Regions from separate parts of the Paraliobacillus zengyii genome, predicted to be linked through region 4. Evidence: predicted binding sites of a transcription regulator. Region 4 holds the regulator's gene; each other region holds the start of a gene.
The links. Region 4 encodes Rex, which represses fermentation and respiration genes when NADH is low (regulators of the CRP and FNR family bind a similar motif). Its sites were predicted from a motif close to TTGTGAAATATTTCACAA; they were not measured.

Region 1: a site for Rex is predicted at 1,855-1,872, ahead of DM447_RS07680 (formate/nitrite transporter family protein). Genes of this name have one in related genera too.
Region 2: a site for Rex is predicted at 6,558-6,575, ahead of DM447_RS00485 (FAD:protein FMN transferase). Genes of this name have one in related genera too.
Region 3: a site for Rex is predicted at 4,403-4,420, ahead of DM447_RS09765 (cytochrome ubiquinol oxidase subunit I). Genes of this name have one in related genera too.

Annotation. Positions count from the first base shown of each region.
Region 1 is NZ_CP029797.1:1,505,481-1,513,883, reverse strand. Features, by position in the region: gene DM447_RS07695 (AAA family ATPase) at 1-291, opposite strand, end outside; gene DM447_RS07690 (hypothetical protein) at 443-655, opposite strand; gene sda (sporulation histidine kinase inhibitor Sda) at 842-961, shown strand; gene DM447_RS07680 (formate/nitrite transporter family protein) at 993-1,826, opposite strand; gene DM447_RS07675 (DUF5392 family protein) at 2,605-3,048, opposite strand; gene DM447_RS07670 (amino acid ABC transporter ATP-binding protein) at 3,225-3,947, opposite strand; gene DM447_RS07665 (amino acid ABC transporter permease) at 3,940-4,599, opposite strand; gene DM447_RS07660 (ABC transporter substrate-binding protein) at 4,648-5,457, opposite strand; gene DM447_RS07655 (M20 family metallopeptidase) at 5,574-6,728, opposite strand; gene DM447_RS07650 (DUF6171 family protein) at 6,817-7,077, opposite strand; gene DM447_RS07645 (3'-5' exonuclease) at 7,107-7,703, opposite strand; gene DM447_RS07640 (aldo/keto reductase) at 7,934-8,403, opposite strand, start outside.
Region 2 is NZ_CP029797.1:95,870-104,272, forward strand. Features, by position in the region: gene DM447_RS00460 (methyl-accepting chemotaxis protein) at 1-1,380, opposite strand, end outside; gene DM447_RS00465 (ATP-grasp domain-containing protein) at 1,597-2,532, shown strand; gene DM447_RS00470 (polyprenyl synthetase family protein) at 2,601-3,581, opposite strand; gene DM447_RS00475 (Gx transporter family protein) at 3,611-4,141, opposite strand; gene DM447_RS00480 (FAD-dependent oxidoreductase) at 4,381-6,255, opposite strand; gene DM447_RS00485 (FAD:protein FMN transferase) at 6,665-7,708, shown strand; gene menA (1,4-dihydroxy-2-naphthoate polyprenyltransferase) at 7,710-8,403, shown strand, end outside.
Region 3 is NZ_CP029797.1:1,933,788-1,942,190, forward strand. Features, by position in the region: gene htpG (molecular chaperone HtpG) at 1-821, shown strand, start outside; gene DM447_RS09760 (DEAD/DEAH box helicase) at 1,001-4,195, shown strand; gene DM447_RS09765 (cytochrome ubiquinol oxidase subunit I) at 4,452-5,807, shown strand; gene DM447_RS09770 (cytochrome d ubiquinol oxidase subunit II) at 5,804-6,817, shown strand; gene cydD (thiol reductant ABC exporter subunit CydD) at 6,857-8,403, shown strand, end outside.
Region 4 is NZ_CP029797.1:458,039-466,441, reverse strand. Features, by position in the region: gene groES (co-chaperone GroES) at 7-291, opposite strand; gene DM447_RS02505 (CPBP family intramembrane glutamic endopeptidase) at 561-1,280, shown strand; gene DM447_RS02500 (DUF4305 domain-containing protein) at 1,284-1,487, shown strand; gene DM447_RS02495 (redox-sensing transcriptional repressor Rex) at 1,523-2,161, opposite strand; gene DM447_RS02490 (ABC-F family ATP-binding cassette domain-containing protein) at 2,367-4,304, shown strand; gene tsaD (tRNA (adenosine(37)-N6)-threonylcarbamoyltransferase complex transferase subunit TsaD) at 4,554-5,585, opposite strand; gene rimI (ribosomal protein S18-alanine N-acetyltransferase) at 5,585-6,007, opposite strand; gene tsaB (tRNA (adenosine(37)-N6)-threonylcarbamoyltransferase complex dimerization subunit type 1 TsaB) at 6,024-6,731, opposite strand; gene tsaE (tRNA (adenosine(37)-N6)-threonylcarbamoyltransferase complex ATPase subunit type 1 TsaE) at 6,728-7,186, opposite strand; gene thiL (thiamine-phosphate kinase) at 7,192-8,166, opposite strand.

The DNA of each region.
Region 1 (8,403 bases), 1.0 Mb from region 4:
AGGTTGGAATTCAAATTCCCCTTTATTCGTTCGGTAAATAGTCAAACCTGTTACATCCGTGGGTAAAAGATCTGGAGTGAATTGAATTCTGTTGAACTTACAATCTAGTGAAGTTGCTAAAGACTTTGCCAACAATGTTTTACCTGTGCCTGGCACATCTTCTAACAATACATGACGTGAAGCAAGTAACGCTACTAAGAGTTGTTCTACAACATCGGATTTCCCAACAATAACTTGTTGCACATTTTCTTTTATTCTATTCGTAATCGTTTGAATATCTTCTAAATTCATAAATAACCTCTCTCCTTTCTATGTTTGCGCTTTCAATTGAACTTGCTATTAAGAAAAAGTAAAATTAGCTATTGTAGAATGTTTATATTTCTAAAAATCGGGAAAAATACGAAGGAAATCATTGTTAAATTAGAAAACTAATCTCAATTTTTCATACAACAATAATAGACCACCAAAAAAACAGTGAAATAAATACAGCTGTTCCTAAGATAAAACTTTTTAACCTTTTACTTAGTGAATTAGGAATGAAGTGCAATAGCAGGCTAATTATTAAGCTAGTAATAATAACAAACAAGACAGCATATAAAAATATCCCTAACAAATTATCTACAGGAAATACCATTGATTCAAATAACGTTGTCATCTCTCCACCTCTTAGGACATACTTGTTCAGTTAAATATTAAACGATACCGATTTAAATAAAGTATAGTACAAATTACATTATAACATTTCCACTAAATTAATAACTACTATTTAGTTTATTATAAGCCAACCATTTACTTAAACAAACAAATTTTAATTAATACCATAAAGAAAGTGGGAGATGAGATGGAACGATTAACTGATAAACAACTTATTGAAGCCTATCAGACTGCAATTAGGTTAAAACTGGATAATCAATTTATCTTTTTATTAAAAGAAGCATTGATTGAACGAAAAATAAAATAATGCTGACATTCAATCGCTATTGTCTATTTCATTAATTTATTTTATTTGAAACGACTGAAAGTGGAATATCATCTCCCCTTTTATCAGATATATTTGGTCTTTCTTTTAGATATGCAGTCCAATAAGCAACAGCTACAAATAAAGTACCACCTACAGCATTACCTAAAAATACTGGCACAAAATTACTTAAATATGCTAACCATGTAAAATGACCTGCAAATATAGCAGCAGGAATTAGAAACATATTAGCTACCACATGTTGAAAGCCTATTGCAACAAAAGCCATCGTAGGGAACCAAATACCCAATATCTTACCACCCATATCTTTTGCACCATAACTTAACCAAACTGCTAAAGCGACTAACCAATTACATCCAATTCCAGATACAAATGCTTGTAAAAATGTTGCGTCTAATTTATGTTCTGCTAAACTAATTGTTGCTGTTAAATATGCTCCAGTCTCTGTTAATCCAACAATATGCCCAAAAAAATATGCAACAAATAGTGCGCCGATAAAATTACTTAGTGTGATAATACTTATATTTTTCAATAATTGCAACGTGCTAATTTTATTTTCCATTCGTGACAAAGGAACTGCCATCATATTTCCAGTTAACAATTCACCACCAGCAAGAAGTGTTAGAATTAAACCGATTGGGAATAATGACGCTCCAATAAAAGTTGAAAACCCTCCCCATTCAACAGGCATACTCGCTGTTACACGAATATATAACAAGAACCCAAGTGCAATAAAGGCTCCTGCTTCAAATCCCAAAACAGAAGATTGTAAAATAGATAAATGCGCCTTTTTTTTTCCAGACGATACCGTATACGTTGCAATTTCCTGTGGCGTATAAAAACTCATGTCAACCAAACCCTTCTTCTAATTAGTTATGTGAAGTTATGCACAACTAATTATACCAATGTTCTACAGGAAAACATATGAACATTTTTCAACTCTTTTTAAAAGTATTATTTGTGATTAAGTATCCATAGACACCGGCATAACATTACTTGCGTCAAAATTGCCATCAACTGTGACATAACAAAATCCCCTGACCGACCCGCTACTCAAGTGAAATTGACTCCCTTTCCGCAGGCACGGCTTCAGCTAACTCGGAAACTAAGAACGTTTCCGAGTGGATCTTCAGCCCGTGGGATTTCGATTACTCATCCCATCGAAAACATTTGCTGTTCCTGCAGGAGTGTCGCCAATTTCACTTGATACGCTAGTTAGGAGAAATAAATAACAATATTCACTATGAAGAATTAGGTTATCTAGGGAATGAAGCAAGTTTGAAGAAAAACTGTAATTGTAATGGAGAATATAAACAATTGATAAGCATGTCTTTAGCTAAAGTGTCATTATTCCATATACAATCATCATGTAGAATCTGAACTAGCTTTGGAAATATACGTAGACTCCTGTGGGAACAGCGCGGGCTGAAGATCCACTTAGTAAAGCGTTTTTTGCTTTACTAAGTTAGCTGAAGCCGTGCCCACGGAAAGCGAAGTACATTTCCAAAGCGGCATGTTATGTCACATTTTCTATCAACTGTGAATCTTAACAGTAATAAAAGTTTTATATTTAAATTAAATAAAAAACTAGCAAACATTTAAAATGCTTGCTAGTTTTTCGTGTGCTATGAAAATGTATCTTGCTTTTCTTTATTCTCTTCTGTCAAAAAGTTGAAAAAAATTTGGAGACTCATTTTAGAATGTTCTTTCACCATATTAATATATGCCTTTTTCTTATCATCAGCAACAACATGGCTAGTCTTTATACGTTCAATCATGTGTTCCTTACCAATCTGATGAATCTTTTTATTAACATGTTTTGCTTCTTTATATAACGCCATTCCGATGGAGGCAATCAAAGCATAAGTCACCGCAATTGGTAGCATATCTTCGCTCCAATTCCCTTGAAAAGCCATAATTATTAAATTAATCCCTCCTACTAACATGAGAGGAAATGCAAACAGTATATATCTCGAATTTCTTTTCATTAAAGGTTGAACTTGTTCTGCGATCTTTTCCATTTCTCTTTTTATGAAAAACGGCATGTGCTCAGATATTAAAGGATTCATAAAAAACACCCTTTCATTTTATTAACAATATATGTTTTTATAATACTACTATACACATAAAGCTTAAAAACCTATTATAACCATTATATAATGACAAGGAATTACGGTCAATTTAAATGATTTGTCATCATAAAAAAAGAATTAACCTCATCGAAGTTAACTCTCTTTTTAACAACCTATAATATTTTTTCTAAGAAAGATGCTGCACGCTCTGTTTTAGGTTTATCGAAAAACTGATTTGGTTCGCCTTCTTCAACTAATTTACCATGATCTAAAAAGATTACACGGTCAGCAACTTCACGAGCAAATCCCATCTCATGTGTTACGACAGCCATCGTCATACCAGAATGCGCTAAATCTTTCATTACATCTAATACTTCTTTAACCATTTCGGGGTCCAATGCTGAAGTTGGTTCATCAAATAACATTAACTCAGGTTCCATTGCTAAAGCACGAGCAATTGCTACACGTTGCTTTTGACCACCTGAAAGACTACTTGGATATGCTTCCTCTTTATCCGTTAAACCGACTTTAGCTAAAAGCTCTTTCGCTTTTTCTTGTGCCTGTGCTTTTGATTCGCGTTTCACTTTCATCGGAGCATACGTTAAGTTATCCAAAACAGATAAGTGAGGGAATAAGTGAAAGTGTTGAAATACCATACCAATCTTTTCTCTTACTTTCATAATATTCGTTCCAGGATCTGTTAAGCTTTGACCGTTAATATATATTTTACCTTCTGTCGGTTTTTCTAATAAATTGATGCATCGTAAAAAAGTTGATTTACCTGAACCAGAGGGCCCAATAATAGAGACAACCTCACCTTTTTTAATTTCTGCTGAGATGTCTGTTAATACTTCATTGTTTCCAAACTTTTTTGATAGATTTTCTACTTTAATCACTAACTCTCAACCTCCGTTCCACAAGCTTACCTACTATTGTAAGTCCCATAACTAATAGATAATATATCACACCAACAAATAATAACGGTTCAAAATTGCGATACATTTCAGCACCAACGACCTGTGCACGGCGCATTAGATCTAAGTAACCTATTGTTGAAACTAAAGCTGATTCTTTTGTTAGAGTAATAAATTCATTCATTAATGCTGGCAAAATGTTCTTCATAGCTTGTGGTAGTATAATATCCGTCATCATCTGACGATACGGTATTCCTAATGCTTGTGCAACTTCAGTTTGGCCTTTATCAACTGCCTGAATACCAGCACGAATAATCTCTGATACATATGCAGATGAATTTAATCCAAATGCTAAAACTGCTGATAAAAATGGTTGGATATCATATCCTGTAAGTTGAGGAACAGCAAAATAAATAATCATTAATTGTAATATTAACGGTGTTCCACGAAATATTGATGTATACGCATCAGCAAACCATCTCAGTGGTCGAATGCTACCAATTTTAAATAATGCTAAGATGGTTCCCAATATGAAACCAAATATAATAGCGACAAATACAAACTTTAATGTTACCCATATTCCTTCTATCATAAAAGGAATATAAGGCACGATTTGGGTAAAATCCAAATTCATGCCTTACACCTCATTTCTTCCTATAATATTTTATTTGACTAATATAATTTATTCTTCTTCACTTAACCATTTATCTTTTAATTCTTGTAAAAAGCCACTTTCTTCTGCTTGAGCTAGAACTTCATTCACTTCATCAACCATTTCGCTTCCTTTTGGAAATGCAATCGCCATTCCTGGTGAACTTGTTGTTGGATCATCGAATCCAGCAAGATCTTGCTCCTCTATATAACCAGTAGCTACGGCTTTATCCATGTATGCTACATCAATTCGATTAGACATTAATTCTTGAATTAATATTGATCCAGTATCAACAGCTTTTATTTCAAAGTCTGTATCTTCTTGAATCTTCTCTGCACCATCTTGTTGAATCGTACCTAATTGAACACCAACAGTTTTTCCTTCAATATCTTCTAATGAAGTGATTTCGGAATCCTTAAGTGTTACAAACATTTCACCTGAATGGTTATATGCTGTTGAGAAATCAACATTTTCAGCACGTTCATCCGTTGCCGACATACCCGATAATACCATGTCTACACGATCATTCTGTAGTGCTCCAATTAAACCATCAAAATTCATATCTGTAATTTCTAATTCATATCCTAGTTCATCTGCTACATAATTAGCTAAGTCAATATCAAAACCAACGAAATCGCCATCCGTATTTCGTGATTCAAATGGTGGGAAATCAGCAGAAGTTGCCATTTCTAATACTTCTTTATCTTCTGATTCAGTTGCGTCTGTCGTTTCTTCTGAAGTATCCCCCGTCGTTTCTCCTTCATCAGATGTACCACAAGCTACTAAGAATAGTGAAAATATTCCAATAAGTGCTGCCATTAAGAAAAATTGTTTTTTCATTTTTATCTTCCCTTCTTTTATCTCTTTGTAACGTATATTTATACACGATACTGCATTTTAACAAATATTTATGCATTTGGGAAGAGTAAATCAAAAATTAGCTCATTTTTTAGTTATTACTTGTTAAATTCCGCATTTATTTTTTTAAGTAATGTTTTATCAGCGACTATGTCATAGCCAGTCATCGCTAAAGCTAAAGCACCACGAGCAATTACAGTATGCCCCTTTTCGGTAATTGTTTTATCTGCGAATTCAGTTGTGTGTGCGATTAAACCTGGATGATCGAAGCCAATATACGGATGAATAGCTGGCACAACTTGACTCACGTTCCCCATATCAATCGAACCATATGATGCATTGGAAGGGTTCACTTTCGTTTCACCAGCTGCATATAAATTCTTCGTGAATAAATCAGATAACGTTTCATTTGTATGCATATCATCATAACTCAACTCATAGTTACTCATTTCAATTGATGCACCAGTCATTGAAGCTGCACCTTCTGCGATATTTTTCACCTTTTCTACTACTTCATTCAAATAAGCACGATCTTTTGCACGGACATAGAATTGTGCTGTTGCTTTATCAGGAACAACATTTGCAGCAACCCCACCTTCTGTTATGACACCGTGAATTCGAACATCAGACCGAACGTGTTGTCTTAATGCATTAATACCATTAAATAATTGGATCACGCTATCTAATGCATTAATACCTTTTTCAGGAGCAGCTGCAGCATGACTTGTTTTGCCATGGTAGGAGAATTGTATCGCATCCATTGCTAATGAATGACCACTCTTTGCTGAGACATCTCCTGGATGTACCATCATCGCGACATCAATGTCATCAAAAATACCTTCGTCAGCCATTGGTACTTTAGCACCGTTCGTTTCCTCTGCTGGGGTTCCTAGAACAATGACTTTACCTCCTGTTTCGTTTATGACTTTACTCAAGGTCACACCAGCACCTACACCCATTGTAGCAATCATATTATGACCACAACCATGTCCAACACCCGGTAAGGCATCATATTCGGACATAAATGCTATTGTCGGTCCGGGTTTATTGCTATCATAAACAGCTCTAAATGAAGTTTCTCGATCAACTAAACCTGTTTCCACTTCAAAATCATGTGACTGTAAGAATTCAACCAGAAGTTTCATCGAGTTGTATTCCTGTCCACCTAATTCAGGATGATGATATAAGTAATCACTCATCTCCCATAGTTTGTCTTTAAACATGTCTAAATTTGATTGTAGTTTATTCTTCATAATATTATTCCCTTCCCATCTAGTTGTATGTATTCATATAGTAATGATTAAATATAATGCTTAGTGAAAATTTATGCAAGTCATTACTTCATGAATTGACTAGCCATTTCGAACCAGTTGGATCTGGACATTTTTTATAAGCCAATTTTGCTCTAAATGCAACAAAACAACCGCAGTATCCACAAGTCGTTTCATATTGCAGGTTTGGACATTGTTCACAGATTTGCATTCTAGATTGATAAATATCTTCTGTTACTAGATCAGGTTCTAATGCTAATTGCTCACTCACAAGTGCTTCTACTTCTTCTTTTGTATGCCTTACGGATGCTGAACAACCTTTGCAAGCCATCTTTATCCTCCTAAAGATTCTATTAGTTTTTACTTTACACTTCGCTTACGACGTTTAGGTGTTTGATAGCTTCTCTCAAAAACTTTTCCACATGTCACTGCATGCTGTTTTATTAAATAATCAATATTTGATACTTGATTATCTTGCATCGCTTGGACCAACAATTCAATAACCGCTCGTGAATCTGCAAGTGCATGGTGATGATCGAGCATAATACCTTTTAAATCAGCCAATGTATTCAATTTATAGTTTGGCATTCCTGGCCAGACTAATTTTGATAGCATAACAGAACAGAGATAATCGAATGTCGGATAGGCTAACCGCGATTTATCTAATGACGCGCGTAAAACGCTCATATCAAAACTAGCGTTGTGTGCAATTACGATTTGATTGTCAAGGTAATCTTTCATTGTATTCCAAACTTCATCAAAAGTAGGTGCGCTTTGTACATCTCTTTCTGTAATTCCATGAACATATATATTATGACTTTCAAAACTTGTTTGTGGATTTATTAAACTGTAAAACTCATCAATAATGCCATTCTCATTTCCAACGACAATCCCCACTGCACAAGCACTATCACGAAAACGATTTGCAGTTTCAAAATCAATTGCAACAAAATCCATACAGACTTCCTCCTAGCTTCTCTATACTATTATTCTATCAAATGATCTGTGTGTTTCACAGTAAATATTCTTTTTCGCTCGATTATTCTAGTTTTCGATTGATTATTAAAAATTTCGCCCGATAAGTTCTGCTGTTCGCCCAATTATTGAAATTATCGCCCGATTCGGCGCATATAGAATTAAAAGAGCTTGACCTCCATGTTTGGGGCCAAGCTCTTTATACATATTTATTATGCTTGTTTTTTGAAAATACCATCTATTCGTTCAATATCGTGCTCTGTTAACGTCACGTCTAATGTTTTTAAATTATTTAAGACCTGATCTGAATGTTTCGCACCTGGAATAAGCGCGTTTATTGCTGGTTGCGTTAGATACCATGCTAAGACGATGTGTGGAACCTCTACACCCTTGTCATGCGCGATTTCTCTGATTTGTTCAACCTTATCCAAGTTATGTTCAAATTGTCTGCCTTGAAAATGTGGCATGTCTTTACGTAGATCATCAAATTTCATATCTTTTGTATATTTCCCTGCTAATAAACCTGAAGCTAAAGGAAAATATGGAATGAACGAAATATTATTCTCTTTACAATATGGTAATATTTCATTCTCTGCCTCGCGGTTAAGTAAATTATATTCACCTTGATATACATCTACGAGGCCATCTTTATTCGCCTCTTTTAATTGATCAATTGAAAAAT
Region 2 (8,403 bases), 360 kb from region 4:
TGCCATCTTTAAAGTTGAGGTTGTTTTAAGTAGTACATGTTCAAATGCTAAGACGGCTTCGTTCGTTATCCCTTCCATGTTTGTAACAGTCTTAGTAATCTCTTCAGTTGCAAGTGAAGATTGGTCAGCTAGATTACGAACCTCCTGTGCTACTACCGCAAAACCTTTTCCTGCTTCACCAGCACGGGCTGCTTCAATTGAAGCGTTTAGTGCTAATAATTTCGTTTGATCGACAATCGTTTTTACTAAATCAACAAGACCTAGAATAGCATGAGAATTTTTCTTTACCTCTTTGATCGTGAGTGTTAATTGATTAAACTCTGTTTCAAATTCACTAAATGTAAGAATTAATTTGCCAATATTCATTTCACCTGTTTGGGCAGATTGATTCATTTGTTCTGAGCGGTGAGACACACGCTCCATATTCATTAACATGTGTTTCATTTTGGTATTCATTGTTTTAAAGGTTGATAGACTATCATCTGAACTACTTGCTGTTTGTTCTGCCCCAACTTTTACAATTTCAATAGCAGATATGAATTGATGGCTAGTTGAAAGGGTATGTTCTGAAGCGATTTTTAGCTCTTCGCCTGTAGATGACAATGCATTTGTCGTATTTTTCACTTCAGTTATCATATTTATCATGTTTTCAATCATTGCATTATAGCTTTTATGTAATGAAATAAGTTCAGGTATCGTAGTTTGAATAGCTGGTGCAAACTTTAGATTTCCCTCGCGAACATATTTCATTGTGCTACGAAGGTAGTTAAGTGGTTTGGTAATTGATCGTACAAAGAGCATGCTGAGTAAAGTGGTAATTATTATGCTAATGGCGGTAACAATAATAATAAAATAACCAAGATTGTATATTTGCCCCATATAAGAATCCGTAGGTACAATCATCGTGTAAATACCATCTATCTCTTTCATCTCATGGAAAGAGAGTGTATAATCTACGCCATCAATTTTTTGATGCATAATCCCATTGCTATTTTTGGATAAATCCTCAATAAATTGTTCTGATAATGTGGGTAGAGATTCACTACTAGTTTGAAAAGGAATAACTTCATTATTTTTGATGTAAAAGAAGTCAGAATTTATCCCATCTTGCTTCAGTTTTTCTTGTTGAGATCGTACATTTGTTTCCAGTTGTTGTAGGAAATATGATGGGTCACTTACATAAACAAAGTTTAAGTTTTCTGCAATGTATTGCATTAAGTCGACTTCTCGTACTAATCTATCTTCTATTGTTTGAATCGTTAATTCCTTTGCTTTTGTATAAGAGCTAAATCCAACTAGAATGATAGCAATTCCTAATAAGGAAATAAATAATAGACTAAGCCTTGTACTTAAATTTAACTTTTTCATGATTTTCTTCATTAATTAACCTCCAATAGTAGTTCAATTGTCCTATCTATAGGAGTATACAGAACTTATATGAAGCTAGTATGAAGTTAAGGTAAATTTTTTTCTTAAAAGAATAATGAAACTAAAATGATTATTCTAATTTGCGACAGGATGTTACAATATGTATAATTCAGTAATAGAAGAAGGTTAAAAGTAGCCTACTAAACTTGCGAAAAGAGGGTTAAGCTTATGTCAAAAATAGTTGTAATTCATGAAAATGATGATTGGACTGAACATTTAACGAAACGTTTAGAGGCATTGGGTTTTCCTTATGAATTATGGCATTTAGATAAAGGAATTATAGATCTCAGCTCTATACCTCCAGAAGGTGTTTATTATAATCGAATGAGTGCATCTTCCCATTCAAGAGGGCACCGATTTGCCCCCGAATTAACAGGTGCTGTGCTAACATGGTTGGAAAGTCATGATCGTACTGTATTTAATGGGAGTAAAGCATTAAATCTTGAACTTAGCAAAATTAATCAATACGCTGCATTAGAGAGAAGTGGTATAAAGACACCTAAAACTATTGGAGCAGTTGGACGTGACCAGATTGTTGAGGCAGCTAAAAAGTTAGGAAAAGTACCATTTATCACAAAACATAATCGTGCGGGTAAAGGGTTAGGAGTTCAATTGTTCTATTCAATTGAAGGACTAGCGTCGTATTTAGACGGAGATGACTTTGAGGAACCAATTGATGGTATAACACTGATCCAGGAATATATAGAATCACCAAAATCTTTCATTACTAGAGCGGAGTTCGTCGGTGGCAAATTTATATATGCAGTCAGGGTTGACACATCTGAAGGATTCGAGTTATGCCCAGCTGATGCTTGCCGAATTGATGATAAGTTCTGTCCGGTAGGAGAAGAGGAAGAAAGACTAATGTTTGAAATTATTGAAGATATGGATACAGCACTAATTCAAAAATATGAGAATTTCCTTCGTGAAAATGATATTGCTGTTGCGGGTATTGAGTTTATTAGTAATGATAAAGGTGAGCTTTTCACCTATGATGTTAATACAAATACAAACTATAATTCAGATGCAGAAGCCAAGGCGAATAAATTTGGAATGTTAGAACTTGCAACACTTTTAGGAAACGCTTTGAAACAAGAACAATAATATGCGATATAAGAAACCCCTTATCCTATTAGTCTATTGGATAAGGGGTTTTTAGAATTAGCTTATAACTATCGATTTCTATTTAGTAAACTAGTAGTAACGTGATATAAAGTATCTTTATAAGTGCCATCGGGAAGTTTTTGCATTTCTTTTAACGCCTTTTTTGTATATCTTTCAGCAAGTGCTTGCGCCTTTTCTACTCCTTTTTCTTTTTCAAGTGTTGAAATGATTAGGTGTCTTTCTTGTTCGGTAAAAGGTTCTTGCTTATTCAATATATTTTTTAATGTTCGTGGGTCACTTTGCATTGCATAAATTAATGGAAGGGTATAGATCCCCTGTTGCAGATCTGACATGACCGGTTTACCAATCGTTTTTTCATTCCCTCTATAATCAAGAATGTCATCCATAATTTGAAATGCCATCCCGATATAATGGCCCATATTCCATGCTGTCATTGTCTGTTTACGTGAGGCCTTGCTTTCAATAGCACCTGAATAGCAACTGACTGCAAATAGTTGTGCTGTTTTCCCTGAAATTCGTGCTAGGTAACTTTTTACACTAGTAGGTGGCTGATATCGAGAATGTAATTGATCTAATTCGCCACTTAATATTTTCTCCATACTACGCGAGTTAAATTCTAAGTGTGCTAATGATGTAGCATGTCTTGAGAGAATAGTAAAACAAACGGAAAATAAATAGTCACCAGAATAAATCGCAAATTGATTGCCGTGTGTGGTGTGAATAGTCGGTTGTCCATGTCTTGATGACGCTCCATCGATTACATCATCGTGAATTAATGTAGCCATATGCAATGTTTCTAATGCTGCGGAAACAGCGATTGCTTTCTCTTTATCTTGTTCAGGTCCTATTTCAGAGCAAAGTAAGGAATAAGCAGGACGCAGTAATTTACCACCTGAGTAAATGAGGTCTTTAATTGTTTTCTCAATTGTTTTATCACGAACACGAATATGCGCATTGATTAGTTCTAACCCTTTTTCTAAGTCCGTTTTTAAAGCAGGGTAGTTATTCCACATAGGATGTACACGCATGATGAAAACCCCTTTCATTAAAAATCATGTTACTTTAATTCTTGTAAGTCTCTATAATAATGTAGCTTTTCAATATGTGTTAATAGGTAGTTAGCAGCAATTCCAATGGCAATACCAGATAGAATTCCAATAAAAGCTAATACAGGTAAATATAAAAGAACGGTCCATGTTTGAGCAATCCAACTGGCTACGGTAAGTTGTCCGACATTGTGGAGCACAGCTCCTGTAGTACTGACACCGATTAAACTTATCCGTTTCGAGCCGAGTTTCTTAACTGCTAGCATCCCGATAAAACTAAGAATAGCTCCAGCGGCACTATACATAAAAGTAGAAATAGTGCCTCCTAGTAGGGTGGCTAGGACTAAACGTATGGCTACAACTTTACCTGCATCTCTAACGGATAAGGTATATATGGCCATGCATGTAATAATATTAGCTAAACCAAGTTTTGCTCCTGGAGCGATTGCAAAAGGAAAAGGGATTGCACGTTCTAATAAACTAATAATCACCGCTTGCGCAGCTAATAACGATATATAAACAAGACGTTGATTTTTGGTCATCGTGCCACTTCCAATCTCTTGCTGCATAGAATCTCGTGTTTCAACTAGACTTCATATTTGTTGTCTTAAAAAACAACAAAAGGTAAAAAAGAAACATGCGTTAATAATACTATGATACCAATGTTTCATTACTTTAGCACCATCATTGTGCATCCTTCTTATTTTCCCTTCATTGTTTTTAAAAAATGAGGGGATGAATAGTGAAAGGCTTAAAGAACCTCTCACTATTCCTCTTCAACCTACTTCTTATCTTGATAAATTGCTTGTTCTTTCCCATACCACCAGTTACCTACTTTGCGCTGAATGTAAGGTATTACCCAGTAGTCTAAACCGAACGTACGTCCAGAGCCATTTAATAAGGCAATTGCTGCTGGAAGGGCCCATATTTTATCCCATCCAAGCATAGCGGATAGAGTAAACATTACGAGGAATCCAGCGCTTGCTGCACTTGCTAACCATGTGAATAGACCAGCAAGAATTGCTAACCCAATTGCCAATTCAACAAACACCATGAATTTCTGCATGAAAACAGCCATTTCAGGCGTAGGCAAGACTATTTGCATAAACCATTCAAAAATACCAGGCATCTTGCTGAAAATAGGTGTTGACCATTCTGTAGCCGTTTCTGCTGCTTCACTTGCACCACTTGTGGTCGTTTGTAACCATTCAAACGGCATTCTGACTGTTGATCCGACTAACCATGAATCCTCTCCTAGGCCATTAAATAGCTGAGGAATAGTTGAAAAACTAGCTGTTGCTGTTTCCCACGTTTCTTTACCCCATATTTTCGCACCAGCTTCCACTAGCCAAAAACCTGCTACGAAAAGACGTAATGGTAAACTCCATAGTACATTTCCATGTCTTGTTAAGAAATCGTGGAAAATATTACGTTTATCTTTTGTTTCAAAGAATTCGTGTCGGATATAATGAAACATATAATAGCCACTTCTGATTCCGAAGAAATAATAAAGGTTAACCATGTGCTTCATAAAGTTTGCTAACCAACCACTTAAGTGAACACCCATTAAATCAGCTACACCGTAACGAGCGCCAATTGACACCATCGTTCCGTGATATTTGCCTTCATACGCTTCTTTTTCTCCACCACTAATTTCAGCAATAATACTTTTAGCTGCTGTCATACCTGTTTGTTCAGCTGCTTCAACAATTTGTGGTGTTGCTTTACCTGGTTCTTCTTCATAATAAGCTAAGTCACCAATTACATAGACATTCTCAAAGTCTTCTGATTCCATATATTGATTTACTTTTAACCGACCTGCACGTGCTGTGGACATACCATAATCTTTGGTATCTGAATTCGCTTTGACCCCAGCTGTCCAAATTAATGTATGTGTAGGTACAGTTTCACCAGATTTTAAGATGATTTCATTTTCCTTAACCTCAACTATAGGGGAATCTTTGAGAATTTTAACGCCTTTTTTTACTAAATAAGCTTCTGCTTTATCTGCATCTCTACGCTCAAGCATATTTAAGATCGTTGGGGCAGCTTCTACTACATATAATGTAATAGCATCTGGATCAATTTTATTGTTTTTTGCTAGACGTTCCTTCCATTCTACCAATTCCCCAACCATCTCAATTCCAGTAAATCCAGAACCACAAACAGTAAATGTCAGCATCGCACAACGTGTTCCATCATCTTTTATGACAGCTGCCTGTGCAACGGTTTTTTCAATATGCTCGCGGAGTTTCACAGCATCTTCCCAAGACCATAACGTGAAACCATTTTCTTTTACACCAGGAGTTCCGAAATCATTTGGCTCTCCACCCATACCAAGAATTAAATAATCAAAATTATATTCTCCATGTTCCGTTGTAACTTTTTTTGCATCGTGATCTACATTGATTACATTGTCTGTTACTAATTTCACTTTCGTACGGTTAAATAAGCGACGTAAGTCAAATTGAATTGCATCAGGCTCTACGCGGTGAGCAGCGACTTCATGTAATTCAGTCATCATTGTGTGATAAGAATGACGGTCAATTAAAGTGATCGTAACAGAATCATCTTTTTTGTACTTTTTTGCAAGTTTTTGTGCGGCATGAACGCCAGCATAACCAGCACCAATAACAATGATATTCTTGTTTGTCATAATAAATTTGCACTCCTCTAATAAAATTTAGAAATCTGAAAACTTCCATTGTGAATCATTGAACAACTAATTTATATTTTACAGCTAGTTCTAGAAAGTGTCTAGAGTTTTTAAAGATTATATATAAATAATTCTATAAAGTTCACAAGTTAGTAATAAAATAAAATAAACTAAAAAGTTCATTAAGTTTTCATATTTAAAGAAACAGCTATACAACAGGCTTTTCTCCATATAAACGTGGAAAAGGAACGGATCGTTAGATAGACACTAAAAATAAGCGATGCTATACTTATAAAATAATAATGTGATTTTGTTCACAATTAGATTATTAGATTATAAGACAGATGTAAGTCTATTATTTTATAGAGAGGTTTTGATAGTGATGAAAATAAAAAACACAGCAATTATAATGTTTATTGTTTTATTTTTTTTAACAAGCTGTAGTTCAGAAGATAACGGTGTGATGGAAACACCTTATAAGCAAACAGAGTTTTTAATGGGCACAGTGGTCACGGTTAAAATTTATAATGAAGAAAAAGAAACGGTTTTAAAAAAGGTGTTTGAACGAATGGAAGTCCTTGCTAGTCAAATTGGTTTAGAAGAGGATGCGGGGGTATCACAAATTGACGAGGTTAATGCTCAAGCGGGTATAGAACCTGTTATAGTATCGGAAGAAATATTTCAGTTAATAAAAGCAGGCAAAGATTATAGTCAAAAAGCCGAGGGTTCATTTGATATTACGATAGGTCCTTTAACGTCACTATGGCATATTGGCTATGATGATGCGCGTAAACCTGATCAAGAAGAGATTGATGCCGTTCTTCCATTAATAGATTATCGAAAGGTTATATTAGATGAAGAGAAGCATACGGTTTATTTAAAAGAGAAAGATATGCGCATAGACTTGGGTGCAATTGCTAAAGGCTTTATAGCTGATCAAGTTAACAAAGTGCTTGAAGAAAATGATGTGACAACAGCTATTATCGATTTAGGTGGAAATATTTATGTGGAAGGAACCAATCCTTCTGGTAAAGAGTGGACTGTTGGAATTCAAGATCCGTTCTCAACACGTGGGGAAACGGTCGGTAAGATAGAAGCAAGTAATCAATCCATTGTAACCTCTGGAGTCTATGAAAGGTATTTAGAAGTAGATGGTGAAAGATACCATCATTTACTCGATCCAAAAGCAGGCTATCCATTTGATAATGAAATCGCAGGCGTAACAATTGTTAGTAAGAAGTCAATAGACGGGGATGCGTTGTCAACATTAATTTTTTCGAAAGGGTTAGAGGATGGAATGGCGTTTATCGAAAAACAGGATGGTGTGGAAGCAATCTTTGTGGATAAAGATAACAAGATCTTTCTTACTTCTGGCTTGGAGGATGAATTCGAATTAACGAATGAATCCTTTATAATCGGAGATAGTTCTTTGAAAAATGAAGGGAGCGAATAAAATGTCTATTTCAACATTTCTAAAATTAGTAGAAATTCAGACTAAGATAGCGAGCGTCTTTCCATTTTTAATTGGTTGCTTATTTGTTTATTATCGTTATGATACGTTCCAACCATTAAATACAGCGATCTTTTTTGTTGCGATGCTTTCCTTTGATCTAACAACAACTGCGATTAATAATTATATGGATTTTAGAAAAGCCTCATCTGAAAGCTATCGAGAGAACCACAATGTGATTGGTCAATATAAAATCAGGGAGATTGTAGTCATTATTACAATTTTAAGTTTATTAACCCTGGCTACAGGTTTAGGAATCTGGCTTGTGTTCCGGACAGATTTATTCGTGTTATTAGTTGGAATGGTTTGTTTTGCAATAGGCATTTTTTATACATTTGGCCCGATTCCCTTGTCTCGCATGCCACTTGGTGAGTTATTCTCTGGTGTATCAATGGGATTCGGTATTGTATTCTTATCTGTATATGTCAATGCATTCGATCAAGGTATTTTACATTTATTATGGGAAGGTAGGACAGTTCTCTTTGAAGCTGATATTCTATTACTATTAGAGATTATGTTAGTTTCCTTCCCATGTATGTTTACCATAGCTAATTTGATGCTAGCTAATAATATTTGTGACTTAAAAGAGGATATTGCCAATCATCGCTTTACACTGCCTTATTACATTGGAAAAAAAT
Region 3 (8,403 bases), 1.5 Mb from region 4:
AGAAAAATATTACGAAGAAAATAAAAACAGAATTGCAAAAAATGTTACGAAATGATCGAGAAAAATACGAAAAATTTTATACCTCATTTGGACGCCAGTTAAAATATGGTGTATATAGCGACTTTGGTCAAAATAAAGATATCTTACAAGATTTATTATTATTCCATTCTTCTAAAGAAAAGAAACTCGTTACTCTAGAAGAATATGTAGAGAGAATGCCAGAAGATCAAACGTTTATATATTATGCTTCAGGTCAAACAAATGAGCGAATTGAAAGACTGCCACAAACTGAAATGGTCTTAGATAAAGGCTATGAGATTTTATACTTTACAGATGACGTTGATGAATTTGCAATCAAAATGATTATGAATTATCAAGGCAAAGAATTTAAATCAGTATCAAGTGGTGATTTAGGATTTGATTCAGATGACACAGAAACAAATACAGAAGAAGAAACAAAAGCTAATCATGATTTATTAGATCATATGAAGACTGTATTATCTGGTAAAGTAAAAGATGTTCGAGTATCTAAACGATTAAAAACTCATCCGGTTTGTTTAAGTAATGATGGTGAAATTTCAATTGAGATGGAGAAAATTTTAAGTATGATGCCTGATAACCAAGAAGTGAAGGCTGATAAAATCTTAGAAATTAATATTCATCACGATGTATTTGAATCATTAAAAGATGCATTTGTTAAAGACAAGGATAAAGTAGATGTATATACAAACATTTTGTATAACCAAGCATTATTAATTGAGGGACTAGCTGTAGAAGACCCGATTGCTTTTACCAATGATATCTGGAAAGCTTTAGCTTAATTTTATATAAAAACAACCTCTTCTTTTTTAGAAGAGGTTGTTTTTATGTTTTATTTGGAAGCATTTGCATATGGAAGGCGAGACTAGTTGCTTACGTACGCTTTGTTATTTATTATATTTATGTGCTGATGTGATACAATTCCACTAGTGGATTTTTCTTCATAGGAGTGACTAAACAATTGAATTTAAAATTAGACCGTAAAATTATAGAAGCTAGATGCGGTGAACTTTCCTATAAAAGTGGGAATGTTTTTTATCGTAATAATAAAGTTAAGATTGAAACAAGTACACCGAACTTATGTAAAGCAACTGTTTTAGGTAAAGAAGCTTTTCAAGTTGAAATTGAGAAAAAATCAAATAAAGATTTCCAAGCGACTTGTAGCTGCCCTAATTTAGCTAGTTATACGTTTGATTGTCAACATGTAGCAGCGGTATTAATAACAATCAATGAACTACAACGCAAGACGAATGACTCTCAGCCATCACCACATTTGACAAATGGCTTGTTGGAAATTTTTAATCAACCCACTTCACGCACAAGTGCAGAACAATTACATTTTGAAAATAGAAAAGTACTTGATGTTGCTTTTATTTGCAATCCTGTAATAGTAGATAAAGAAGGTCATCTACTAACAATAGAAATGAAAGTAGCTGGAGTAAATGTGTCAGATATTCGAGCGTTCCTAACAAATCTTAAAGAAGGAAGATCCTATAGAATTTCTTCAGGGTTTATAGTTGACTTACAAGAACATTGTTTTAATCATAAGACGGATGAAGTTATTCAATTACTAATTCAACTTATGACGGATGAACGTTTTTATCTCGAGCATTTATCGAGTGAAACCATCGATCAGATAAAAAAGCAGCAAATACTCATTCCTGCTACTTCATGGGCCAAAATATTACCGTCATTAAAAAACGTATCAGAGGTTACTGTTCATTATAAATCAGCTACTTATCAAGGGATCCAACTAACCGAAGAAAAATTACCGTTACTGTTTGAATTAATTGAGACAGCTGAAGATGGTTACCAATTAATTGTAGACGGCTTAGATAATATGATTGTGTTTCTGTCCTATAAGATGGTCTTCTTCGATGGTAAATTCGAACAATTAAATCAGCAACACACGAAGCAATTAACGGAATTAAAAAGAATATTAGATAATTCAAATGCGAATAAAATACCAATCCCTAATCAGCAAGTAAACTTTTTTTTAGAAAAAGTTGTACCAGGACTGAATGGATTAGGAAAGGTTACGATTTCAAAAGAACTACAAAAAAATGTTGTACAAATCCCGTTGATTGCTAAACTCTATCTGGATCGTGTTAAGAACCGTTTGCTGGCAGGACTAGAATTTCATTATGAAAATACTGTGATTAATCCATTAGAAAATAGGGAACCAACGTTAAATACCCTGTTTATAAGAGATGAAGCTAAAGAAGCCGAAATTTTGCAAGTTATGGAAGATAGTCTGTTTGCTACGACTGAGAGTGGATATGTTCTTTATAATGAGGAGTTAGAATATGACTTTTTATATTATAAGCTTCCAGATTTACAACGGTTGACACAAGTTTATACAACAACTGCAATTAGAAACCGGATTGTAAAAAGTAACTCGTTTCCCAAAATAAGAGTGAAGTTTAAAAGAGAAAAAACAAACTGGCTAGAATTCACTTTTGAAATGGATGGAATACCAGATGATGAAATTCGAGAACTTTTAGAAGCATTGGAAGAAAAGCGTAAATATTATCGTTTGCAAAATGGTGCTTTACTCACATTAAATACAAAAGAATTTGACGAGATAAATCGTTTTCTTCAAGGTCTACCTAGAGAAGAAACCGGTAATTTAGTAGATGGTTTAACCATTCCAATAGTTAAGTATATGGAGATACTCGATTCGGTCGAATCGAGCAATACCTTTTTAGTGGAAGACTCATTTCGCCACTTTTTAAAAACAATTGAAGATCCTAAAAATATTGCTTTTGCTGTACCTGAAAAATTAATATCTATTTTAAGGGATTATCAAGTAGATGGTTACCAATGGTTAAGAACACTAGCTAGCTATGGCTTCGGTGGAATATTAGCCGATGACATGGGACTTGGTAAAACGATTCAGAGTATTACTTATATTTTATCTGAGTTGCCAGCCATTCGGGAACAGAAGCGGCCAATATTGATTGTATGCCCATCATCTATTACCTTTAATTGGTTAACTGAGCTTACTAAATTCGCACCAGAAATAAAAGCGATTGTTATTGGCGGAAATAAAAATAAAAGGATGAAACAACAAACAAATCTACTGAAGATGGATGTCATTATTACTTCCTATCCAATTGTGCGTCAGGACATCCGAATTTTTGAAAAGAATGTTTATCATACTGTCTTTTTTGATGAAGCACAGGCTTTTAAGAATCCTGTCACTCAAACAGCCAGATCCGTTAAACGGATTGATGCTGATCATAAATTTGCTCTAACAGGAACACCAGTAGAAAATACAATAGAAGAATTATGGGCTATTTTCCACGTTATCTTTCCAGATCTATTTTTAGGACTTAAGGAATACAGCACACTTTCTAGAAAGACAATAGCAAGGAGATCGCGTCCTTTTCTACTTCGTAGGTTGAAGACTACAGTATTAAAAGAACTTCCTAAAAAAACAGAAACACTCGAAACAATTGAGTTATTTTCGGAACAAAAGAAACTATATACAGCATATTTGGCTAAACTAAGACATGACACAGTAAAACATTTGGATAAAGAGACATTTCGAAAAAACAAAATTCGAATTTTGGCAGGATTAACAAGATTACGACAGATCTGCTGTCATCCAAGTCTTTTTATTGATGGTTACACAGGAACATCAGCAAAATTCGAGCAATTGTTGGCTATAGTTGAAGAGATTAAACAATCAGGTAGAAGGGTGTTAATCTTCTCGCAATTTACGAAGATGCTCGATCTAATTGGTAGAGAATTAACCAACAGAGAACATGCTTATTTCTATCTTGATGGACAAACACCTGCTGAAGATCGTCTTAAAACATGTAACCATTTTAATGATGGTGTACGAGATATCTTCCTTATATCAATGAAAGCAGGTGGACAAGGACTTAATTTAACAGGAGCTGATACTGTGATTTTCTATGATAGCTGGTGGAATCCTGCTGTCGAAGAACAAGCTGCGGACCGTGCTTACCGATTTGGACAAACTCGAGATGTACAAGTGATAAAACTTGTTTCTAAAGGAACAATTGAAGAAAAGATGCACGCATTACAAGATAAAAAAAGAAATCTAATCGGTGAAATCATTGATTCAGAAGAACAAATTAGCGCGGCAATTACGGAAGATGACATTCGTGATATTTTGATGCTTTAAATAGATCAATTCAAACTTTCACGAAAATAATGGTTTATTTAATACGTTAAAAGGTAAATTAAGAGCAATGATATTTTAATAAAAGGTAATCGTCACGAATTCGTCACAGAAACTTCATTAGCTATTCACAACTTTTTGAACCTTAAAGTTTATAATGTAAAAGGATAACATTTCTTACTTGATAAATGTTAAGATAGAAAACATAGTATGTGTATTACTTCACTTAAATGTAATAGCCGCGAAGGAGGAATAACCAATGGAATTTGATACAGTCACCATAAGTAGATTAATCACAGCAATGACCCTGACATTTCATATCATCTTTGCGACATTAGGTGTTGGTGTGCCATTATTTATTTCATTAGCAGAATTTATCGGAATTAAAAAGAAAGACAAACATTATGAGTTATTAGCGAAGCGATGGGCAAGAGGTTTTGTTATAACTGTCGCAATTGGTGTTGTTACAGGAACAGCAATTGGTCTGCAACTTTCATTAGTTTGGCCAAACTTTATGCAACTTGCAGGTAATGTAATAGCATTACCGTTATTTATGGAAGTTTTCGCTTTTTTCTTTGAAGCAATTTTCTTAGGTATCTATTTATATACGTGGAACCGATTTAAAGGGAAATTTACACATTGGTTTATTTCATTACCAATTGTAATTGGAGCAGGTATGTCTGCAGTTTTCATTACGACAGTAAATTCGTTTATGAATTCACCTGATGGCTTCACAATGGAGAATGGAGAGTTCGCTGCTGTCAATCCACTTGAAGCAATGTTAAATCCATCTGCACCAACTAGAATTGCGCATGTAGTAGGAGGATCATATCTTACAGTTGCCGCAATACTAGCAACGATTGCTGCAATTGCATTATTACGACGAAAAGGGGCTGCTGAGTATCATAAAAAGGCGTTAAAGCTAACTGTGATCTCAATGTTTGTATTCTCTTTAATAACAGCAGTTGCAGGAGACGCATCGGCAAAATATCTGGCAAATAATCAGCCTGAAAAATTAGCTGCTGCAGAATGGCTTTTTGAAACAGAAGAGAACGCTGATCTGCTCTTATTTGGCTGGCTAAATGAAGACAATGAAATTGTTGGCGCAATTCGAATACCTGGAGCGTTAAGCTTTTTAGCACATGGAAATTTCATGAGCGAAGTTACAGGTTTAGAAGAAACGCCCGAAGATGAACGTCCACCATTGTGGATACATTATATGTTTGATTCAATGGTTTCAATTGGAATGTTTTTAATCGGTATTTCATTTCTCTATCTGGTTCTAACTCGATTTAAAAAATGGGATGAAAATAATAAATTTATGCTTTGGCTTATAGCATTAACTGGACCATTAGCAATGTTAGCTGTAGAATTCGGTTGGATATACGCAGAAGAAGGAAGACAGCCATGGATTTTGCGTGGTTATATGCGAGTTGAAGAAGCAGCAACATCATCTCCATATATTTTGCATATGTTCTTTTTGTTTTTAGCTTTATATATTGTTTTAGGTACATTATTTGTTATCACGTTAAGAAAATTATTTAAAGACAATCCGGCAGAGATAGAATTAGAAAAACACTACCCTGAAACTATGGAAGAGGGGGAAGAAAAATGAGTTATGAAATAATTGGAATTACTGTTCTATGGTTATTTTTGTATGGGTATCTGATCATTGCATCGATCGATTTCGGTGCAGGGTTTTACGCCTTTTACGCAAAAATGACGAAACAAGATCATATTATCAATCAAATAATTTCAAGATATTTATCACCGGTTTGGGAAGTTACGAATGTGTTTCTAGTTTTCTTTTTTGTTGGAATAGTAGGCTTTTTCCCATCAACGGCATATTATTATGGTTCTGCTTTACTCGTTCCAGCAAGCTTTGCTATCGTACTGTTAGCTATTCGAGGATCATTTTATGCTTTTGAAAATTATGGGTCAAAACAAAGTAATATTTACATGTTTTTATATGGAGCAACTGGGTTGTTAATTCCAGCCTCTTTATCAGTTGCGCTAACTATTTCAGAAGGTGGATTCATAACCGAAGAAAATGGTGTAGTTTCGCTTAAATATTTGGAATTGTTCACAAGTCCTTTAGCATGGAGTATTGTTGCATTAGCGATAACGGCACTATTATTCATTAGTGCGAGTTTTTTAACGTACTATGCTTCCCGAGCAAATGATCACGCAGCTCTTAAAATAGTGCGAAAATGGGCTCTCTTTTGGGCTACACCAACAATTATAATGGCTTTAACGACAATGATTGCTTTAGGTCAGCATAACGAACGTCATTTTGATAATATGTTAGATCTATGGTGGATATTCGGTTTATCTATGGGCTTTTTCTTAATAGCAATGGGTCTATTATATATTGGCAGAAATTATGGATCAGCGTTTATCGCCATTATGTTGCAATTTTTCTTTGCATTCTTTGGCTATGGTGTTGCGCAGTACCCATATTTGCTTGATCCGTACATTCACATAGAGGATAGTGTAACGAATGAAGCTATGGGTATTGCTTTAATTGTGGCCTTCATTGGGGGATTACTCTTGTTAGTACCTTCTCTTTTCTTGCTCATGCGTTTATTTCTATTTAATGCAGATTATGCGAAAGGGGAAAAATAATTGTGTACGCAAAATTTGTATTAAAGGACTGAGTCGTTCATGCAAAATTTACAGCAAACCGTATGGATGCATAAAATAAGAATCTTCTTCTTAATTGGATTAACCGTAACACTAGGCCTCTCTATAATTGTACAGGCTTTTGCTATGACAACTATTGTCGATGGGGTCTTTTTAAAAAACCAAACGTTTCATGCGATGATTCCATGGCTACTGTTATTGTTAATCGTTCTATTTATTCGCGCATTAACGGATTATATAAGTAAACGAATTGGTGTTTCACTAGCAAGTGATGTAAAAGGAAATGTACGTAAAAAACTATTATCTAAATATGCTGCCCGTCCTGTTCAACTGGCTGAAAAAGGACAAACGGGTAAGAAAGTTAGTATGTTATTAGACGGTGTCGATGAGATGGATAGTTTTTATAGTCAGTTTATTCCTCAAGTAATGCAGAGTACTTTTGTACCGTTACTTGCCATGATCGTAATTTTCACTCAACATGTTAATTCAGGAATTATATTGCTTGTTACAGCACCGTTTATTCCAATTTTTATGATTGTAATTGGCTTACAAACACAAAAAAAGTCAGAAGAAAAGCTAGATAAATTAGCTTCTTTTTCTGGCACTTTTTTAGATACATTACAAGGTCTTGTTACATTAAAACTATTTAACCGAACAAAACAGCAGAAAGATAAAATTGAAAAGAGTAGTTTAGGCTTTCGAGATACGACAATGGAGATTTTAAAAGTTGCTTTCACTCAATCTTTTATGCTTGAAGTCATTTCGATGCTAAGTATTGGTATTGTTGCTTTGGAATTAGCTATCCAGTTAATAATATATGAAAGTATTTCGTTTTTCACTGCATTTGTCATACTTGTGCTTGTACCTGAATTTTTTACGTCGTTGAAAGAACTTGGTACGACTTTTCATAATGGTAGAAGTAGTTTGGGCGCCGCTAAAAAAGTATTAGAAGAATTCGATGAAGAAGACGGTGCGATACAATGGGGAGAAAAGCAATTAAGTAAAGAAGGCGGACCTCCAATGATTACGTTGGAACAGGTAGACTTTAGTTATCCAGATAGTAATTTTAACTTGCAGGCTATCACAGCGACTTTTCACCCGAAACAGAAGATAGCAATTGTAGGAGCAAGTGGTGCGGGTAAATCTACGTTATTACATTTGTTGGCTGGTATGATCACTCCTGAACATGGTGCAATCAAACTTGATAATCAACCGCTTGTTGAATTTTCGGAGTCATCATGGCTTGGGAAGCTTTCTTATATTTCACAGCAACCATATATCTTTTCAGGTACAATCGGCGAGAATATCGAAATGGGAACAAACTTACCAGTTGATGAACAGGATATACGAAAAGCTGCGCAGTTAGCAGGAATTGCGCCATTGATTGAATCATTGGAGAAACAATACGATACACCCATTGGAGAAGCTGGTCGAGGATTATCTAGCGGGGAAAAACAACGTGTATCTATTGCACGTGCATTTTTAAAAAAGCCAAAAGTTGTCTTACTCGATGAACCAACACGTGGACTTGATCTAGCTACAGAAAAAATCTTACAACAATCTATCGA
Region 4 (8,403 bases):
CTTCGCTTAGCCAATAATAGCTAGAATGTCACTTTCACGAAGAATTAAGTATTCATTACCTTCATACTTCACTTCTGTGCCTGCAAATTTAGAGAAAATAATTGTATTTCCTTCTGCGACTTCCAAAGGAAATCTTTCTCCATTATCTGCTACACGACCAGACCCGACTGCAACAACTTTTCCTTCTTGCGGCTTTTCTTGTGCAGAATCTGGTAAAACAATTCCACTTGCTGTTTTCTGTACTTCTTCTACGAGTTCAATAATGACACGGTCTCCTAATGGCTTTAACATTATAAAAACCCTCCTTCATATATTTCAAAATGGTTTTATTTATTCTTAGCACTCACCAATGAAGAGTGCTAACACAATTATTATAATAATGAATTGTTTACCATTTTGCAAGTATTGCACTTGTTTTTTTTATGTTTTTTTTAAACATAGTAAATTACATTGGATTTCATCATTCAATTAGAAAAATCGAACTAGTACAATTCTATTCTAAAGTTATGTTAAAATACGTATATTGGACAATTATATATTATTAAAGGAGACGTTTAGCTTTGACTAGAAACTACATATACATCTTAGGAACATATATATTGATGCAACTTTCTTCTTATCCACTTCTATTGGTCCTAGAAATTGCTGATGTGAACGAAGACTATTTTGGAACAATAGGTATCGCGTGGACCGTATTCAGCTTTTTGGCAGCATTACTCATTATATTACTGTTGTTAAAACCTGAGAAAAATTTGAGAAAAGACCCAGAAGCAGCCAGTAATGGTATGGTAATCATTTGGTCTCTTATAGGCTTAATCTTAGCATTCATTGGCCAAGGGGTTATCAACTATCTTCAAACAACATTTCTTGGAGTTAGTCCAGATTCAGAGAATACCCAAAATATAATCGAAATTGCAAGAGCAGCACCAATCTTTATCATTGTAGTTGCTGTAATTGGTCCAATTTTAGAAGAAATTGTTTTTCGAAAAATCATTTTCGGAAGCATATATAAAAGAACGAACTTCTTTATTGGCGCCTTAGCTTCTGGTTTAATTTTTGCAGTGGTGCATAATGATTTCCCACACATTTTAACCTATCTAACAATTGGATTTGTGTTTGCGTTTATTTATGTTCAATCAAAACGGATTATTGTACCAATCATTGCACATGCATCGATGAATACAATGGTCGTCATTGCACAATTAAGTATTTCACCAGAAGAGCTTGAGAAAATGCTCGAGCAATATGAAAAATTACAAATGATAGTGATTGGAGGCTAACATATGCGAACCTCGCCATTGGTTGCAGCAACCTTTTACATTGGTATTGGGATTGCATTCACATATATAGGGATAACATCAATCCAAGAGACCGGTTGGAGTTTATTAATTCTATTATTTGCTATATTTGCTACTTTAGATTTTGCAGTAGCAATTCGCCTAATTAGAATACACATTCATATAAAGAAAGCGAAGAATTCAAAATAATAAAGCAGTGACCTAATTAGGTCACTGCTTTATTTCTATTCCTCTACTGCATCATTTGGATAATGCTTCATGAAGTATAACAATGACTGTAACTCAACTGCTAAATCAATGTGATGGACTCGGACATCTTCTGAAACATTTATACGTGCAGGTGTAAAATTTAAAATACCTGTAATTCCGGAATCAGTTAATCGATCCGTTATTTGTTGTGCCTCTGCACCTGGTACAGTTAAAATAACCGCCTCAACGTTACCAAGTTTCTTTTCCAAATCATCTATATGATGAATCGGTACACCTCCAATTTCTTGGCCTACTTTACCATCATCTGCATCAAATGCCATTTCTATTTTTGTGTTGTTATTTTTCGTGAAATTATAATGCAAAAAGGCAGTTCCTAAATTACCTACACCAATTAATGCTACATTGCTCGTCTCATCTTGATCTAATGTTTTTCTAAAGAAGCCTAATAAATATTCGACATTATAGCCATAACCTTTTTTACCTAATGCTCCAAAATACGAGAAATCTCGTCTAATCGTTGCAGAGTCAACTTTTACTGCTTCACTCAGTTCTTTTGAAGAGACACGCGATTTTCCTTGTATATGTAAATTATTTAAAAAGCGATAATATAATGGTAATCTTTTAGCTGTTGCTTGTGGTATTTTACTTTGCATATTTCAATCCCCTTTATAACAATTTGTACAAACCCCTAATAAACCTTGACCTAAAGCCATACGTTTTTAAAATCCAACGTATTTGTCGTGAACTAATTCACTTACTTCTTCTAGTATAAAGCAATTCACCAATTAATACACGTCCATTTGCTTGCTAGTGTGATAAAAAGTGCGATACACTAGAAAAGATGAGGTGAACAAAAAGATGATTTTAATGCAAGTAAACAATTTAGTGAAGAGATATGGTGCTGAATTAATTCTATCAAATATAAAATTAGAAATACAAACCAACGATCGGATTGCTATTGTTGGTAGAAATGGGGCAGGTAAATCAACCTTACTAAAAGTAATGGCTGGTCTCCTCTCTTACGATGAAGGTGAAATCCATAAACCAAAAGATGTCTCCTTAGGTTATTTAGCACAAAACACTGGGCTAGAGACCAATGAAACCATTTGGGCTGAAATGCTTCATGTTTTCGAGGATTTAATAAAAAAGGAAACTGCACTTCGTAAAATGGAATTACAAATGGGCGATCCTGCAATTATTCAAGATGAAAAAAGATATCAACAACTACTTGCACAATATGATATACAGCAACAAGCCTTTAAAATGGAGGGCGGTTATCACTACGAAGCCGATATAAAGTCTGTATTAAATGGCTTGCATTTTCAAGACTACGACCTAGAAACGCCAATTAATACACTTAGTGGTGGTCAGAAAACACGTTTAGCGTTAGGAAAACTACTTCTATCAAAGCCCTCTATTTTAATATTAGATGAACCAACAAACCATTTAGATATTGAAACATTAACATGGCTTGAAGGTTATTTAAATAATTATGATGGTGCGGTTGTAATTGTTTCACACGATCGTTATTTCTTAGATAAGACAACGAAAACGGTATATGAGATTTCCCGTAATCAGTCGAAAAAGTATCATGGTAATTATACTAAGTATTTAGAACAAAAGGCTGTAGATTATGAGTTAGAAATGAAGCAATTCGAGAAACAGCAAACCGAGATAAAAAAACTTGAAGATTTTGTTCAAAAGAATCTTGTTCGCGCATCTACAACTAAAAGAGCACAAAGTAGACGAAAACAACTAGAAAAGATGGATAGATTAGATCAACCCAGTGGTGATGAATCTTCAGCCACCTTCTCCTTCAATATAAATCGTAGAAGTGGTAATGATGTTTTAAAAATTAATAACCTTGCTTTTCGTTATAACAAGGATGAAGAGACTATCTTTTCTGACCTTACATTCCAAACAAATAGAGGTGACCGCATCGCTTTAGTTGGACCTAATGGTGTAGGGAAGACCACTTTATTAAAAACGATTATAGATGAACTAGAGCCTTCTAGTGGGTCTATCGATATTGGCAGCAATGTACAAATCGGTTATTATGATCAGGAACAAGCAAATCTCAGTTCCATTAAATCTGTTTTAATGGAACTTTGGGACGATTATCCAACAGTAAATGAAAAAGATATACGGACAGTGCTTGGTAACTTTTTATTCTCTGGTGACGATGTTTTAAAAAGTGTTAACTCCCTAAGTGGTGGTGAAAAGGCTAGACTAGCTCTTGCTAAACTCATGATGCAAAAGGCAAATCTATTAGTACTCGATGAGCCAACAAATCATTTAGATTTAGACAGTAAAGAGATATTAGAGGCTGCATTACTAGAGTTTCCAGGAACACTGATTTTCGTTTCACATGATCGTTATTTCATTAATGAAATTGCTTCTCAAGTTATCGAAATGCAACCAGACGGGGCTACTATTTTCTTAGGTGATTATGATTATTACTTAGAAAAGAAACAAGAAGCGTTTGAATTAAAAAAATTAGAAGAGCAGACTTCTAATCAAGTCACAAAAACCAAAGACGTGAAGACTAACTTTCATACTGATAAAGAAAAGAAGCAAACACAACGTAAGAAAGAGAGACGAATTACAGAAATAGAAAATAAAATAGAAGTACTCGAACAGGAAATAGCTGAAAATGAAGATTTATTATGCCAGCCAGAAATTTTTCAAGATCATGAAAAAGCTTTAGAATTAACAGAAAAAAATGACCAGAATAATAAACAAATGGAAGATTTAATGGAGGAATGGGAATTGCTTCAGGAAGAAGTGAAAGGCTAACAAAAGAGTTAGCCTTTTTTATTGTCCACAGGGTTATATACATAAAAAGTACTTATAATATAATGTATTTACAAGTTATCCACTTTATCAACAGTTTTTTAACTACTTACCCACAGAAATTGTGCACAACTATAGTATATGTTATTAGTGGGTTTGTAAAAATGTATCCACATTTCGAATAACTTTCTGTGGATAACATAGTTTTTCATTTAAAAAAGAAGCGAAAGGAATTATTTATCCTTTCGCTTCTTAGCGTCGACCATAGAGCTCAATATCTAACCCAGGGTTAGCATTTAAAAACCAATCTGAACGATGACCTAAGGTGTAAGCAATCGATCCTGCAGCGCCTATCATTGCAGCATTATCGGTACACAACCATAACGGTGGTATGAGTAACGCTACTGGTTCCTGTTCAAACTTATCTGTTAAGGACTTTCGTAAGGTTTGATTCGCAGCTACACCACCTGCTACAATAACTTGCTTTACCTGGTATTTCTTTGCTGCTTGATAAGCCTTTTCTGTTAAAACCTCTACCACACTAGCTTGGAAACTTGCTGCTATATCTTCTTTCTTTAAAACTTCTCCACGTTGCGTCGCATTATGAATCGTATTGATTACGGAGGATTTCAAGCCACTAAAACTAAAGTCATAAGAGCCTTCTTCAAGCCAAGCACGTGGAAAATCGATCACTTCTTTACCTATTTGTGCTAGTTTATCAATTTGTGGTCCACCAGGATAGGGTAAATCCAATGTTCTGGCAACTTTATCATAAGCTTCACCAGCTGCATCATCTCGCGTTTCACCAATGACTTCAAATTTTCCATGTTCTCGCATTAAAATTAACTCTGTATGTCCACCAGAAACAACTAATGCAAGGAGTGGAAAAGTGAATTCTTCCAATAACCGATTTGCATAAATATGACCCGCAATATGATGTACACCAATTAGTGGTTTATTATGAGCAAATGCTAAGGCTTTTGCTGCATTTACCCCAACTAACAAAGCACCAACTAGACCTGGGCCTTCTGTAACAGCAATTGCATCAACATCATCTACAGTCATTTTAGCTTGTTCAAATGTTTCCTCTAATACAATTGTAATTTGTTCAACATGATGTCGTGATGCAATTTCAGGGACAACACCACCAAAACGCTTATGACTTTCAATTTGTGATGCTACTACGTTAGCTACTACTTCTGTTCCATTTTTAATAACCGCAGCAGCAGTTTCATCGCAACTCGTTTCTATTGCTAATATGTATTCATCTTTTTTTGTATGCATTATAAGTCCACCCACATCACTATTGCATCTTCATTATTATCAGTATAATAATTTTTCCTTATACCGGCCGGTTTTAAACCAAACTTCCGATATAACCTCTGTGCAATTATATTTGATACACGTACTTCCAAAGAAAGTCTTCTTACCCCACTTGCAATAACTTGATTAATAATATATTGGAATAAACCTACACCATAATTTTGACCACGATAATCTGGCAAGATAGCTATATTTGTTATTTGTGCCTCATCAATTACGATCCATACACCACAAAAACCAATGATCTTATCGTTTTTTTCTACAACATAATAATGTGCGTATGAATTTTCCGTCAACTCTTTTTCATATATATCTATTGTCCACGGTAAGGTAAATGATTTTTTTTCAATCATTGCTACTTCTTCTATATCTTTATATGTCATTTCTCTAAAAAGGATATCATCCATTATGTTCTTTCCTTTGTGCTTCTAACCATTTCGCTTCAGCCTCTACTAACCGTAAATAATTTGGAATTAACTCATGTACATTAGTAGGTTGACGATCTCTTCCTGCTATTGCTAATAGTGATGGTCTTGCAATATGAAATGATTCTAATGGAATAATGGCCAACTCGCCAAGTGTCTCCATTATTAATTCCCTATACATCTCTATGTCTGGACTTAAAAAAATGATCTTTTCATTTTTTTGTTTTAATTGCTTTAACCAATCTTCAAATAAAATATTTTGTTCCTCTTCTACTGATTCCAATACACCAATATCATTAGGTTGGTACAATCCAGTATAGACTAATCCACGTCTCGCATCAAAAAACGGACAAATAAGTTGTTGAAAACTTGCTGCCTGTAGTGCTAGTGTCTCTAAACTAGAAATTCCTATTACAGGAATATTTAAAGACCATGCCATCGTTTTAGCAGTTGATAATCCTATTCTTACACCAGTATACGACCCCGGACCTTTCGCAACAACAATTCTTGATAAGTCTCTGGGCGCTAACATTGCATCACTCATAAGTTGCTGAATAGCAGGCATTAATCGAACAGAATGCTGATTCTTACTGTTAGAAATATATTCAACTTTCAATTTATCTTGTTCGTATATGGCAATTCCCATCGTCTCACTTGATGTATCTATTGCTAGTATATTCATCGTAATAACTCCTCACATAACCTTTGAAAATCAGCGCTTTTTGGATAAAATGTAATCTTTCGTTTTAGATCGTCTATCACTTCTAAAGATATATCTAACCGCGCTTCAGGTAAAAACGGTTGAATGAATTGTGGCCATTCTACTATCGATATACCATTTCCATTAAAGTATTCGTCAAATCCAATGTCTTCTTCACTATCTTCTAGACGATAAACATCCATATGATAAAGTGTTAATTCACCGACATACTCTTTTACAATTGTATAGGTGGGGCTATTTATTGTTCGCCTAACACCTAATCCAGCACCTATTCCCTTAGTAAAAGTCGTTTTACCAGCACCTAAATCACCTTTTAATGTGACTACATCACCTGGTCTTAACAAGATTGCTAACTTTTCAGCAAAACGCGTTGTTTCCTCAGATGTATGTGTTATAATCTCAAATTTTTTCGTCATAAACTCTATCTCCTATGTGTATAGCCGTCTTTATTTAATAACTTCTTCGCTCCACCTTCATGGATAAAAGCCAGCTTATTAGTAGACTCTTCATCTGATACAAAGCCAATCTTTGTAATTTTCGTATTTGTTTTCTTAGCTGCCTCTTGGACTCTATTCCAATCTTTTTGGGGAACTGATCCTATCAACTCAAAATCCTCTCCGCCAAACAATTGAAAGTTTCGTTGTTGTTCACTTGTAAATTGCGTTAAATTCTCATGCTTTGGTAGTTTTAACAAATCAAGATGAATGGTAAGATTTGACGCGACAGCAAGCTCATTTGCTTCACTAGCAATTCCATCACTTATATCATTTAATGCTACACGATCTAATTCTCCTAAAGCTTCTGCAAATGCCACTCGTGGTGTAGGTAAACGATGTCGATCAATTAAATACTTATGATTCTTTAAGTTATCCAATTCTTTTGTAGTTAATAAATATAGTCCTGCAGCGGCATCTCCTAATGTTCCCGTTACGAATAGTATATCATTTTCTTTCATGTCACTTCGATACCGTGCTTTTCCTTTGTCGACAATACCTATAATTGTAACAGAAACTACTAACTCGGAACCAGCTACAGTATCACCACCAATTAAATCCATACGATAATTTGATGCAATAGCCTTCATTCCTTGATAAATTTCTTGTAACTCCTGATCAGACCAATCCTCTGGTATTACTATTGAGATCATATAATAAGTCGGCGTAGCACCCATTGCTGCCATATCACTGATATTTGTAGCCAAGACGCGGTATCCAACATGATACGGATCCATTGTTTCTCTTGAGAAATGAATATTCTCAACGAATGTATCAACAGCTGTGACTACATCTTGATAATTCTGGCGAAAAACAGCTGCATCATCACCAATTCCTTTAACTATGCTTGATTGTTTATACGTACTCTGTTTAATTGAATCAATAAATTTAAACTCATCCATGAACGACCCTCATTTTTTATTATTACTATCTATATCATAGCAAAAAAACAAACAATTAAAAATCATGACGCATATATTTAGGCTATTTCAAGAAGATATATCTATAAACTTCGACGTAAACATTACAGGCTTAACACGCTTTGGAAATACATTAGTTGGTACAGTTTATTGTTGGAGGTGCTATATCAACTATAACAGATAGATCAACGTTGTTATGAGCACAATAAAACTTTATGA